Regions from separate parts of the Candidatus Kuenenia stuttgartensis genome, predicted to be linked through region 1. Evidence: riboswitches for the same ligand, from Rfam matches in the RefSeq annotation. Region 1 holds a riboswitch; each other region holds the start of a gene.
The links. A riboswitch is a leader RNA that binds a small molecule or an ion and turns the genes downstream of it on or off. The one in region 1 is predicted to bind cyclic di-GMP.
Positions count from the first base shown of each region.

Region 2: another riboswitch for cyclic di-GMP. It lies ahead of KSMBR1_RS07790 (type II secretion system protein); the one in region 1 lies ahead of KSMBR1_RS12635 (tetratricopeptide repeat protein).
Region 3: another riboswitch for cyclic di-GMP. It lies ahead of KSMBR1_RS15060 (peptidoglycan recognition protein family protein); the one in region 1 lies ahead of KSMBR1_RS12635 (tetratricopeptide repeat protein).

Region 1 covers NZ_LT934425.1:2,700,940-2,704,220, forward strand. Annotated here, with positions in the region: gene miaA (tRNA (adenosine(37)-N6)-dimethylallyltransferase MiaA) at 1-94, opposite strand, end outside; gene KSMBR1_RS12630 (CvpA family protein) at 435-968, opposite strand; gene KSMBR1_RS12635 (tetratricopeptide repeat protein) at 1,007-1,900, opposite strand; cyclic di-GMP riboswitch class I at 2,236-2,315, opposite strand; gene KSMBR1_RS12640 (ISL3 family transposase) at 2,350-3,281, opposite strand, start outside.
Region 2 covers NZ_LT934425.1:1,686,664-1,689,944, forward strand. Annotated here, with positions in the region: gene KSMBR1_RS07780 (hypothetical protein) at 1-211, shown strand, start outside; partial or broken gene KSMBR1_RS07785 (IS66 family transposase) at 469-876, shown strand; cyclic di-GMP riboswitch class I at 1,013-1,106, shown strand; gene KSMBR1_RS07790 (type II secretion system protein) at 1,486-2,124, shown strand; gene KSMBR1_RS07795 (type II secretion system protein) at 2,243-2,713, shown strand; gene KSMBR1_RS20895 (hypothetical protein) at 2,747-2,872, shown strand; gene KSMBR1_RS07800 (hypothetical protein) at 3,079-3,281, shown strand, end outside.
Region 3 covers NZ_LT934425.1:3,230,069-3,233,349, forward strand. Annotated here, with positions in the region: gene KSMBR1_RS15055 (4Fe-4S binding protein) at 1-1,182, shown strand, start outside; cyclic di-GMP riboswitch class I at 1,420-1,576, shown strand; gene KSMBR1_RS15060 (peptidoglycan recognition protein family protein) at 1,657-2,340, shown strand; gene KSMBR1_RS15065 (hypothetical protein) at 2,478-3,281, shown strand, end outside.

The DNA of each region.
Region 1 (3,281 bases):
CAATCTCTGCCCCGGTTTTTTCAGCTATTTTCAGGGCTATTTGCGATTTTCCACTGGCAGTGGGGCCGGTTAGTATGCAGATTGTATGTGACATAAAATTTTTATTTTCTGTTATCAAAAGCCAGGATGTTTTTATTATATTTTTTAGGGGACAGCCGTAACAGCATTATACAAAATGATTTATAATAAGCAAAATAAATGTAATTCCGGCTTGTTCCCAAAATTCGTTCTTCTAGTTCCTACGCCCTGCGTCACATCAAAGTAAAGGCCATCGAATAATATGAAGCCTGTGCCACCAGACATAAAGCGTCTTGAATTCACACCTCTCCCACGGTAATTAATCAACTTGGGTACTTTCTGACAAAAAAAACACTTTAAGAGTTCTGACATTAAGAGCAATAACCGAATAAAGTTGCTACCAAACCCAGCCTAATTTAAAATTCCGTACCCTTTGCCATTTTTGCATTGTCTGATCCTCTGTTTTTCTTTAACGGGTCAAAAAAATTGTTTGAGGTAATTGCTGCTACATTTTGCATTCCATTTCCCATTACCGTTGCTATTTTCGAGGTGCAAACCATTTCGCATGCCGGCATGGAGCATAAATTGAGGATGCCGAAGATGATCGCACCACAGAGGATAGTCCCTTTAACAAATCCTAATACCGCGCACAATACATTATACCAACCGCCCATTTTCAAATTGTCGACCATGTTTTTGGGAAAATCTGAAATAATTGTGGTTATAAGCGCTGCAAGGCCGAACAGGATGAAATAACTCAATACATTGTGCAATGAAACCGAAAACACATTGCAGAAGATGTTGCTTATGACTGCATGGTAAAAAAGCGCCACACAAAAAGAGAGAAACAAACTACAGATTCTAAGAATTTGGCATATTGGTCCGTCAACAAAGCCAAAAATCACTGAAATACAAAGGACTACAGATAGTATTATATCAATCCAATTCATTTATAAAAATCCCCTCTGAACTCGCCAAAATGGTATTGCTAATTCAAAGCGTTTAAAATTTCCCGGCACATTTTATTATAGGAATACAATGAAAGGACAAAATGGATTCTGAGGATAATTTCCTCTTTTTTTGCTGTTTCGGGATTTGAACAATACTGTAAATATTGAGCGTGTATAATACTCACCTGTACATCCTCCTGAAACGGGTTTGATGCAATGGATTGTTTTAAGGCTTGTTCTGCGGCAGAATAATTTGAAATGAATAAATACATTTCCCCCAGTTTGTTGAGGATTATTACTTCCTGCGGATTCAATTCAGAAGCCCGTTTCAGAAGCATGATAGCCTCATTGCTATTCCCTAATTGGGCGTAAAGACTTCCCAGATTAAACATTGCCTTTACATAATGAGGGTCTTTTCCCAAAACAAGCTCATATTCTCTTATCGCATCGTCAAACATGTCATGTGTATCATAGAGAACTGCCAGGCAGAAATGCGGAAAAATGGCATCAGGGTAGCGTGCGATAGTCTTTTTATATTGTTCTATTGCTCCGTTGTAGTTACCTTCCAATTCCAGAATTTTAGCAATATTAACCAGCGCCTCAATATTTTCAGGATTTATTGTTAAGGCTTTTTTGTACATTTGTTTTGCGCTGGCAAACCGAAACATTTTTTCATAAACATAGCCAAGATTGTTAAGTGTTTCTGCGTTATCAGGTTCTAATGAGGCTGCTTTTTGCAGATAATGGAGCGCCTCGCCGTAATCGTTTCTGGCAAGGTAGATAAATCCCAGTTTTACATAGGCGTCAGTGAAGGCACTATCACTCTTAAGGCTTTGTTTGTAAGCATCTATTGCTTGTTCCGAATTGGGGAAAAGGCGGTCATATTTTTTCCCTTCCGCAAACAATTTTCGTGCTAATATTTTCTTGTTCATTGTGGTAGACATGATAATAGAGTAGTAAAAAAATTTACCGAAAAGTATGCAGCATACTTGCTGCCGTACCGGTATGATTTGATAGTATTCAGCAGCATATTAAAATCATTTTGCGGAAAAACCTCCTTTCATCAAAAGAAAAAGACCCGGGGCAGATATTGGCATCTTACGTCCGGGTCTTAGTTACACAATGAGAAGGTAAATACCTTATTATTTAAAGTTCATAGATCGGGTATTGCCGGATTCATTGTTACCGCCGCAATACCCGCGATAAAGCATACAAAAGCTATGCAAGATATGTTGTGAACATTAAATAAACTCTTTTACCGACTGAATTTGGCGACCTGGCATTCTTCTTTCCTGAAGACCCATGGCTTTGCGTCCCAGCCTCACAATTGGTTTGCCTTTTTTCAAATTGTTTTTGTTTTTTGTTACATTATATTTTTGCCTCATCCGCAGAATCTGTGGGTAAGTATTGGTTCCGGCAAATTACCAAGAGTATGATACAAGGCTGTTTGCAGGCATTCCAGAGATTTATAACCATAAGCCTTTCTCATAGTCAGTTTCGCCTTAAGGTTAAACCCCTCAACCGTACCGGAAGAAAGTCTGCCATCAGCCTTGAACCAGTTGAGAATGAGCTGCTTGTGATTGCGCAACATCTTTGCCACTTTTTTCATAGGTTCCAGGTTGGTTTTTAGGGTTCTCGTAATCCAGTTCTCGAGAAACCTGTCTGCATACGCCGGATACTTATACTCCCAAAAACGCTGAAAATCTTCACGCATTAAATATGCCTTTATTGAACTCAGGTTGATCTTAACTATCTGGCTTAACCGTACCGTTTGCTTTTCTGTCAAGTTCTCAGGCCTTTTCAACAGTAACCAACGGCTCTTTTCCAAAACATTGTCTGTGCCTTCATCCTTGAGCTTTTTGACCTCTTCCCTCCGTATCTGGTCTATGGCTTCATTGAATTTCTTCATGATGTGGAAACGGTCAAGAATATTAAGCGCCTGGGAAGCCTTCTTCGCTATCACCTTCAGGTACGGCGACCACATATCGCTGCAAACGAATTTGATTCTCAGACAACGTTCTATACCTAACTCCATGAAAAACTTCCGCAGGGTCTTTGCCTTCCGCTCAGGGCCACTCCATAAAAGCCTTTTGGCATGCGAATCAAGCTGATATACAAGGGTTAAATACTTGTGGCCACTCCAGACTTGTATCTCGTCTATTCCTATTTCCGTTATATTCTCCAAGTCCCTGTGGGCAAGGCCGTAGGCAACTACAAACTGCACTGCCCTATACACACTGTCCCAACTGGACTTGAATATCTCGGCTGTCTCTTTCCAACTCAGGCGTTTAGCCCATCGAGACAGGAATACCT
Region 2 (3,281 bases), 1.0 Mb from region 1:
ATGGCTTCTGTTTTGTCGCAATAAGCTTTTCATGCTTGTGGATTTTTTCTATAATATTCACGCACTGCCTCCTTTGTATAGGGGGGAAATGGGCAGGAGGATGAAGTTTCCCAACGTTCGGTCCTCCTGCCCTGAGTTTTTTATGTTCCGGAAAAATCTTACAAAACTTGTCCTCGTGAAAACGGGGAACTGGGAAGTAAACCGCCGTTAGGAAGTTTGGAAGTGGTTTTAACCTCTTCCAAACTATTTAATGAGGCTTTACTCCGCCTTACGGACGGAACTTCTTTCTAACGGGGTAAACGATGTATTTTTCTTAACGTGAACAAAAAATCAAGTGAAATACTTACGCAGGATAAAAAAAAGGCGGGGTAGCTGGGTAAGATTTTTCAAATCATTTGCTGGGTATTAGACTCAAATATTCTGAGACTAATTGGGCATTTTTGGAGCATTTATTCTAAGACGTAGCAGCTGGGAACTGATGAGTCAGAAAAATACCGGCAAAGGTATAGGAAGATACTCCAAAACGCAGAAGCCGAAAGCCCTCCTCCTGATGAAACGAACCGTAAGGGAAAAAGGGGGAGGGTAAAAAGGACAAAGGCACGGAATCTTCTGGAACGATTGAGGACGTATGAGGGTGATGTGTTGAGGTTTATGGACAATAAAAATGTTCCCTTTACGAACAATTTGGCAGAAAACGATATCAGGATGACGAAGGTTCAGCAGAAGATATCTGGCTGTTTTCGTTCTTTGGAGGGAGCGAAAATTTTCTGCCGCATTCGGAGTTATCTCTCGACCTGTCGAAAACAAGGTGTAAATTTGAGCCGGGCATTACAGATGCTATTCCGTGGCGAATTGCCTGATTTTGCTAGCTCGTAGCGACAGTGGGTGAAAATACGCTGAATAGATACCCGTAATAGTATAATACCGGGAAAAAATGTTTTTGCTCTATCTTAATGGAAATAATAATTGACATTTATTTTCTTTGTGGTACAGTACCGCCGAATATTTCATCGATTGAAAAAGGCAAACCAACCGCAAGTTTGGGACGCAAAGCCATGGGTCTTAAGCGTGAGTTCTTTATACGTAAAGATTGCCAGGTTGCCGAATTGAGATGTTCGCACTTTGCGAGAAGGATAAGAATTTTCGGGCCATTCATTACGCTTTCACCATATTGCAGAGATCACAAGTAGATTGTAGCGCATAATACTGAAAATGCTTAAGACTTATAGAAAATTATCGGGAAATCTTAACAAAGTGCTTCTGGTAAACGTGCATTATAATAAAGACCCAAGCCTTTTGCATTACTATGGTTTTGGGTCTTTTTTTTTGAATAAAGAAGGTAAAAAAACAGATTGAGATATACGAACGGTGGCATTTTTTTAACACAAAGATAAGGGATGAGTATATTTTTTACGTTTAGGCGCCAATTCGATGTATTTTGTGATGGTGTTGTCTTAAACAATTTTTTTTAATGGGAGAGTAAAAATGTTAAAACTTAGAAAGTGGGGGAATGCGGGTTTTACCCTGATTGAGCTGCTGGTGGTAATTGCCATTATCGGCATCCTTGCCGGTATACTGCTGCCGGTGCTTGGTAAGGCACGTGAATCGGCACGAAAGACGCAATGCGCATCAAATTTGAAACAGATTGGACTGGCGCTGAATATGTTTGCCAATGATAATGGTGAAGCTTTTCCCAATAAGGGTACAGGTATGACTTCCTTGGGACAATTGTTTAATACATATATTACTGACAGGAAAATATTTCGTTGCCCAAGTGATAGCGGTGTGACAGAGGAAAATAATTTAAAGTTAGCCGAGATGTCTGAAGGACCGCTAGTTGAGAACACTAACTTTACTATAGATAAATGTAGTTATGGTTACGATGGTAATCATACGGCAGCAGATGACCCAGGCGTAGTGTTGGCAGCAGATGCGCGAGGATCAAGTACCGCTGGCACTAATTCAGATAATCATAACCAAACCGGTCAAAATGTGCTTTACCTGGATGGACACGTGGAATGGAAAGGCACTGCCACATGCGGATATTATGAGGGTACAGCGTCAACGTATGATAATATTTACGCAGGAACAGGGGGCGGTACGGATACCGCAATATTACAATAATAATTTTTTTTCTTTCTCTTACTAAAAAGGGTGATATTCATAATGGATATTGCCCTTTTTTATTACTTGTTCAAGGGTGTCAATTACAATCCACCTTCATTTTCATGAGATACTTGCCATGTTCAAATTAAAAACCCGGGGGATTTCTGGTTTTACATTAATCGAATTGCTGGTAGTAATTGCAATTATTGGCATTCTGGTATCTATCCTCTTGCCGGTTTTGGGAAAGGCGCGGGAATCCGCACGTAGAACGCAGTGTGCATCAAACCTGAAGCATATTGGCCTGGCGCTTCGAATGTATGCTAATGATCATGATGGGGCGTTTCCTGCCGGAGGAAGCACGGGCATGGAATCGCTCGGCACATTATACAATAAATATATAATTGAGCGAAAAATCTTTCGTTGCCCAGGCGATAGCGACGTTAGCGAAGCGAATAATCTGAATCTGACGGCGGTATCGGACCTTTTGTCCCCAAATACTTCATTTACCACTGCCGGTTGCAGTTACGGCTATGACTACACCCACACACTGGAAGATGACCCGGGTGTAATCATAGCCGCAGATGCTCAGGGAACAAGCACTACCTGACGTTCAGACAATCATAATGAGACGGGACAGAATGTGTTATATTTAGATGGACATGTGGAATGGAAAGGCACTACCACCTGCGGATATTACAATGGTTCAACGTATGATGATATTTATTCCGGTACGGGGAATGGTACTGATACCTACATAGCACCGTAATGATTTTCCGGATTTTTCAGACGAAAAAAGAAAAGGATGCAATATTCTTTTTGAATAGTGCCCCCTTTTTTTGTTATAAAGAGAGAACGCTTACCATATTAAATTATAGGGGCGAAGCATTTGCCATAAATTGTCGCAAATGTATGCATACCCAAACTGACAAATGCTTCGTCCCTACTTTAAATTCGATTATCAAGAAAGGAGAAATGATGATACTTAATCCTGAAAAACACCTAAAAGACGCTAAACAAAGATTTTATAATTATATAGAGGAGGACGTTATCCTTTGGCTTAAAGAAAGAGGAATAAAGGCCAAGCCAGATGAGGTTGAATTTGTTTATGGCACAAAGGAACATTTTACTTCCACGGGATATACCGAAGGCTATTTTGCTGAATATTCAACAAAAGG
Region 3 (3,281 bases), 530 kb from region 1:
TTAGGAAAGGCCAGAATAGACCATAACAGATGTATTCCATGGGTGGGCTATTCACGCCTTCCCGAACTGAAGAAGGAATGGCAGGATTTTAATTGCGGTGTATGTGAAGAGGTGTGCCCCGTTCCGACAAAGGCGATCCATTTTAATACCTATGTGGACGAACAAGGCCGGGAAATTCGCAGGCCTTTTGTAAGAGAAGATGTTTGCGTAGGGTGCGGTTTCTGTGAAAAGGTCTGCCCCGTTTTAGGGACTTCCGCTATTGTCGTGGAAGGCATCCAGCCGCAAACTACGGTAAAAAAAGAAAGGTCTGTAAAAATAGTATCGTCCGGCAACTTTCTCCCCAAAACACTTGGAAAGTGGAAAAGGATTGCAGAGCCGAGGATTTACGAAGGAGGCGAAAAATTATATGAATATATAAATGGAGGCGCGGAGCTGTATTTAGCGTATTCGTTTATCCGGGTGACGAATGCGGAGTATGGAGATGATACAGGGAAGAGGATTTCCATAGATGTTTGGGAGTTTGAAACTGCGGAAGACGCATTCGGCGTCTTCACAAAAGACCGTGCGGGTATTGGGATACCATTAGGCAACAGGGCGTCTTTGTTTGAAAATTACTTGTGTGTATGGAATGATGTGTATTGCATAAAGGTAGCGCCATGGGAGGGCAGTATTTCTGGCGGAGAAATTACTTCTTTTGGTAAATCCATTATCGATTTAATGCCCTACAAAAAAGAAATCCTCCCCGATATAGTACGTTATTTGCCGGAGGATTCTCTTGTGAAAGAAAGCCTGAAATTTTTTCACGAAAAGATCATTCTGGATAATATCTATATATCCGATAATTTTATTGAAGAAAATGTATTTCATTTAAGCAAACAGACGGACGCCCTTATCGCAGAATACAAAACGAGGGAAGAGACCGCCCCTTTACTGCTACTGTTGATAAAATATCCAGACCGTGATGCGACATCAATCGCATTTGAAGCGGTGGTTCAGTTGTGGAGGTCATGGGGAGAAAAAGAGACGCACTCAAATGCCATCCATACCTTTCAAAACGAAAACGGATACTTTACCTCATGGTTGCAGGAAAAACATCTTCTGTCAGCAACATTTCTTTCCCAAAAAAAGGAAGAGGGTGAAGAATTGCTTCGCCGTGTACTGCAAAATGATAAAATCAAATAAAGGACTCGAGCGGTCGGCAATCTACAATCGGCTTTCAATAGAGGCCAGAGGTCGGAGGTCAGATGTCCGCGAAAAACTCTGACTTCTGAAATTGGCAATCGGCAAAATTGCAGATTGAGGGTTGCGCCTTGCGCTTTTCCCCCGGAGCTATTTATTTGACGCCGAATTAATTATTGACAAAAAAATGAATGATTTTATAATGTACTTACTAAAACAATAGCTCTTTTTTATAGTAACTATTGATAAAGGCAAACCAGTCGTGAGGCTGGGACGCAAAGCAAAGAGTCTTTAACTTATTCAGCGGCGCACAAAGCGTAAAACAAAAAATCCGCAGAAGGATGAAGAGAAAAATTTCGCGATACCGCTAAACAGTGAAGAAAGCCCTGCTACCGAATAAAAAACTGTATAACGTTTATTTTATTCCGTAGCAGGGCTTTTTTATTTATTACTATAGTGTGATTTAAAATGAATACAATGAGAAATCGTACATACGAAAAGATTATTCAATATGTGTCGTTAACAATGATTGTTGCGGCAGGAGGTATTATTGGCGCCTTGCCTCTTATTAGCAGCAGTTCCGCAGAGGTAAGAACGGTGATATCGGAAAGCGATATGCTGAGAGCGGCATTTGCACAAAAAATATCTCAGATTTGCGAGATAGATACAATAGATACAAAGGAAAGACCGTGGCAATATATTGTTATACACCATAGCGCTTCAGAGAAAGGAAATGCAACCCGGTTTGATACCTATCATAGAGAAAAGAAAGGGTGGAAGTATGGATTGGCATATCACTTTGTGATTGGCAATGGAACTCTTTCTGGCGATGGAGAAATAGAGGTAGGAAATCGCTGGAAGAACCAAATTCATGGCGCTCACACGGCAAATATGGATTGCAACCAGGTGGCGATAGGCATTTGCCTCGTGGGTGATTTTGAAAACGGCGGGAAACCTTCTGAGGATCAATTTGATTCGCTGGTTAGGTTGACCCGTTATCTTTCCTCGAAATATGACATCCCTTTATCGAACATCATATTACATAGCCAGGTTCATCAAAAAGGAACTGCATGCCCCGGTAAAAATTTCCCCATGGCTGAATTTAAGACGAGTTTAATTCAGTTTGCCTCTAACGAAATATCCCCTTCGCGAAAATCATAACCACAAAGCACATAAAGTTTAACCACAAAGGGCCTAGCGCGGCCTTTGGCCGCAACCAAAAAGGTGATTTTTAGTTTATTATAAAGTATAGTAGTATCCTCGTAAATAGTAATCAGACAATTTGGAGGACACTACTTATGAATAAGTTGATGGAATTATATCGAGACAGGATCGTGGGTGCAATAAGCGGTCTGGACAGGATTCGTTTTCGCGGGACATTGCGGTGGTTGGCCAGTGAGCGTGGGATGGGAACATTCATGAACCAAGCGAGAATTCTGCTTAAGGATTTTTCCGGTTGGGTCAATGGGCTTACGGCACAGGTGCGAGACAGTTGTGAATCGCGGGCGAAAGATTTGGGTATCGAGGTGCGGTATTTGATGAGCAGCGGTGTTGATAAGGAGAAGTTGGCTCGCCAGATCGCGGCGGATAAGAGGATTACGGAAGGTTCCATCTGCCTGTTGAGTGTGGTAGAGCCTTGTATTGCGCCGATGGTCAAGGGCAACAAGGCCAGCAAGAAGCTCGAGTTGGTAATGGCGCCCCGCAAGTGTGTCTTTGTGTATCATTATTTTAATGATCCAGTGTTTGGTTTTGGTCATGTTCGTATCCAGAGTTGGGCGCCGTTTAATATTTTCATTTGTCTCAATGGTCGTCATTGGCTGGAGCGGCAACTTCAGAAGCAAGGTATTGATTATGTTAAGGACGGCAACTGTTTTGTGCGTATAGAGGATATTGCGGCTGCGCAGGTTCTGCTCCATGAGCAGCTTAAGACTGACTGGGCGAAGCTGCTGAACGGGCTTGCGTTGGGCAGTTGCCCGGCATTGTCGCAGATTCTTCGTCCGTTGGAACCGGAGTATTACTGGTCTGCGGATGAGACGGAGTGGGCGACGGACATCATGTTTAAATCGGTTGAGGCATTGGAGGAGTTGTTTCCATCGTTTGTT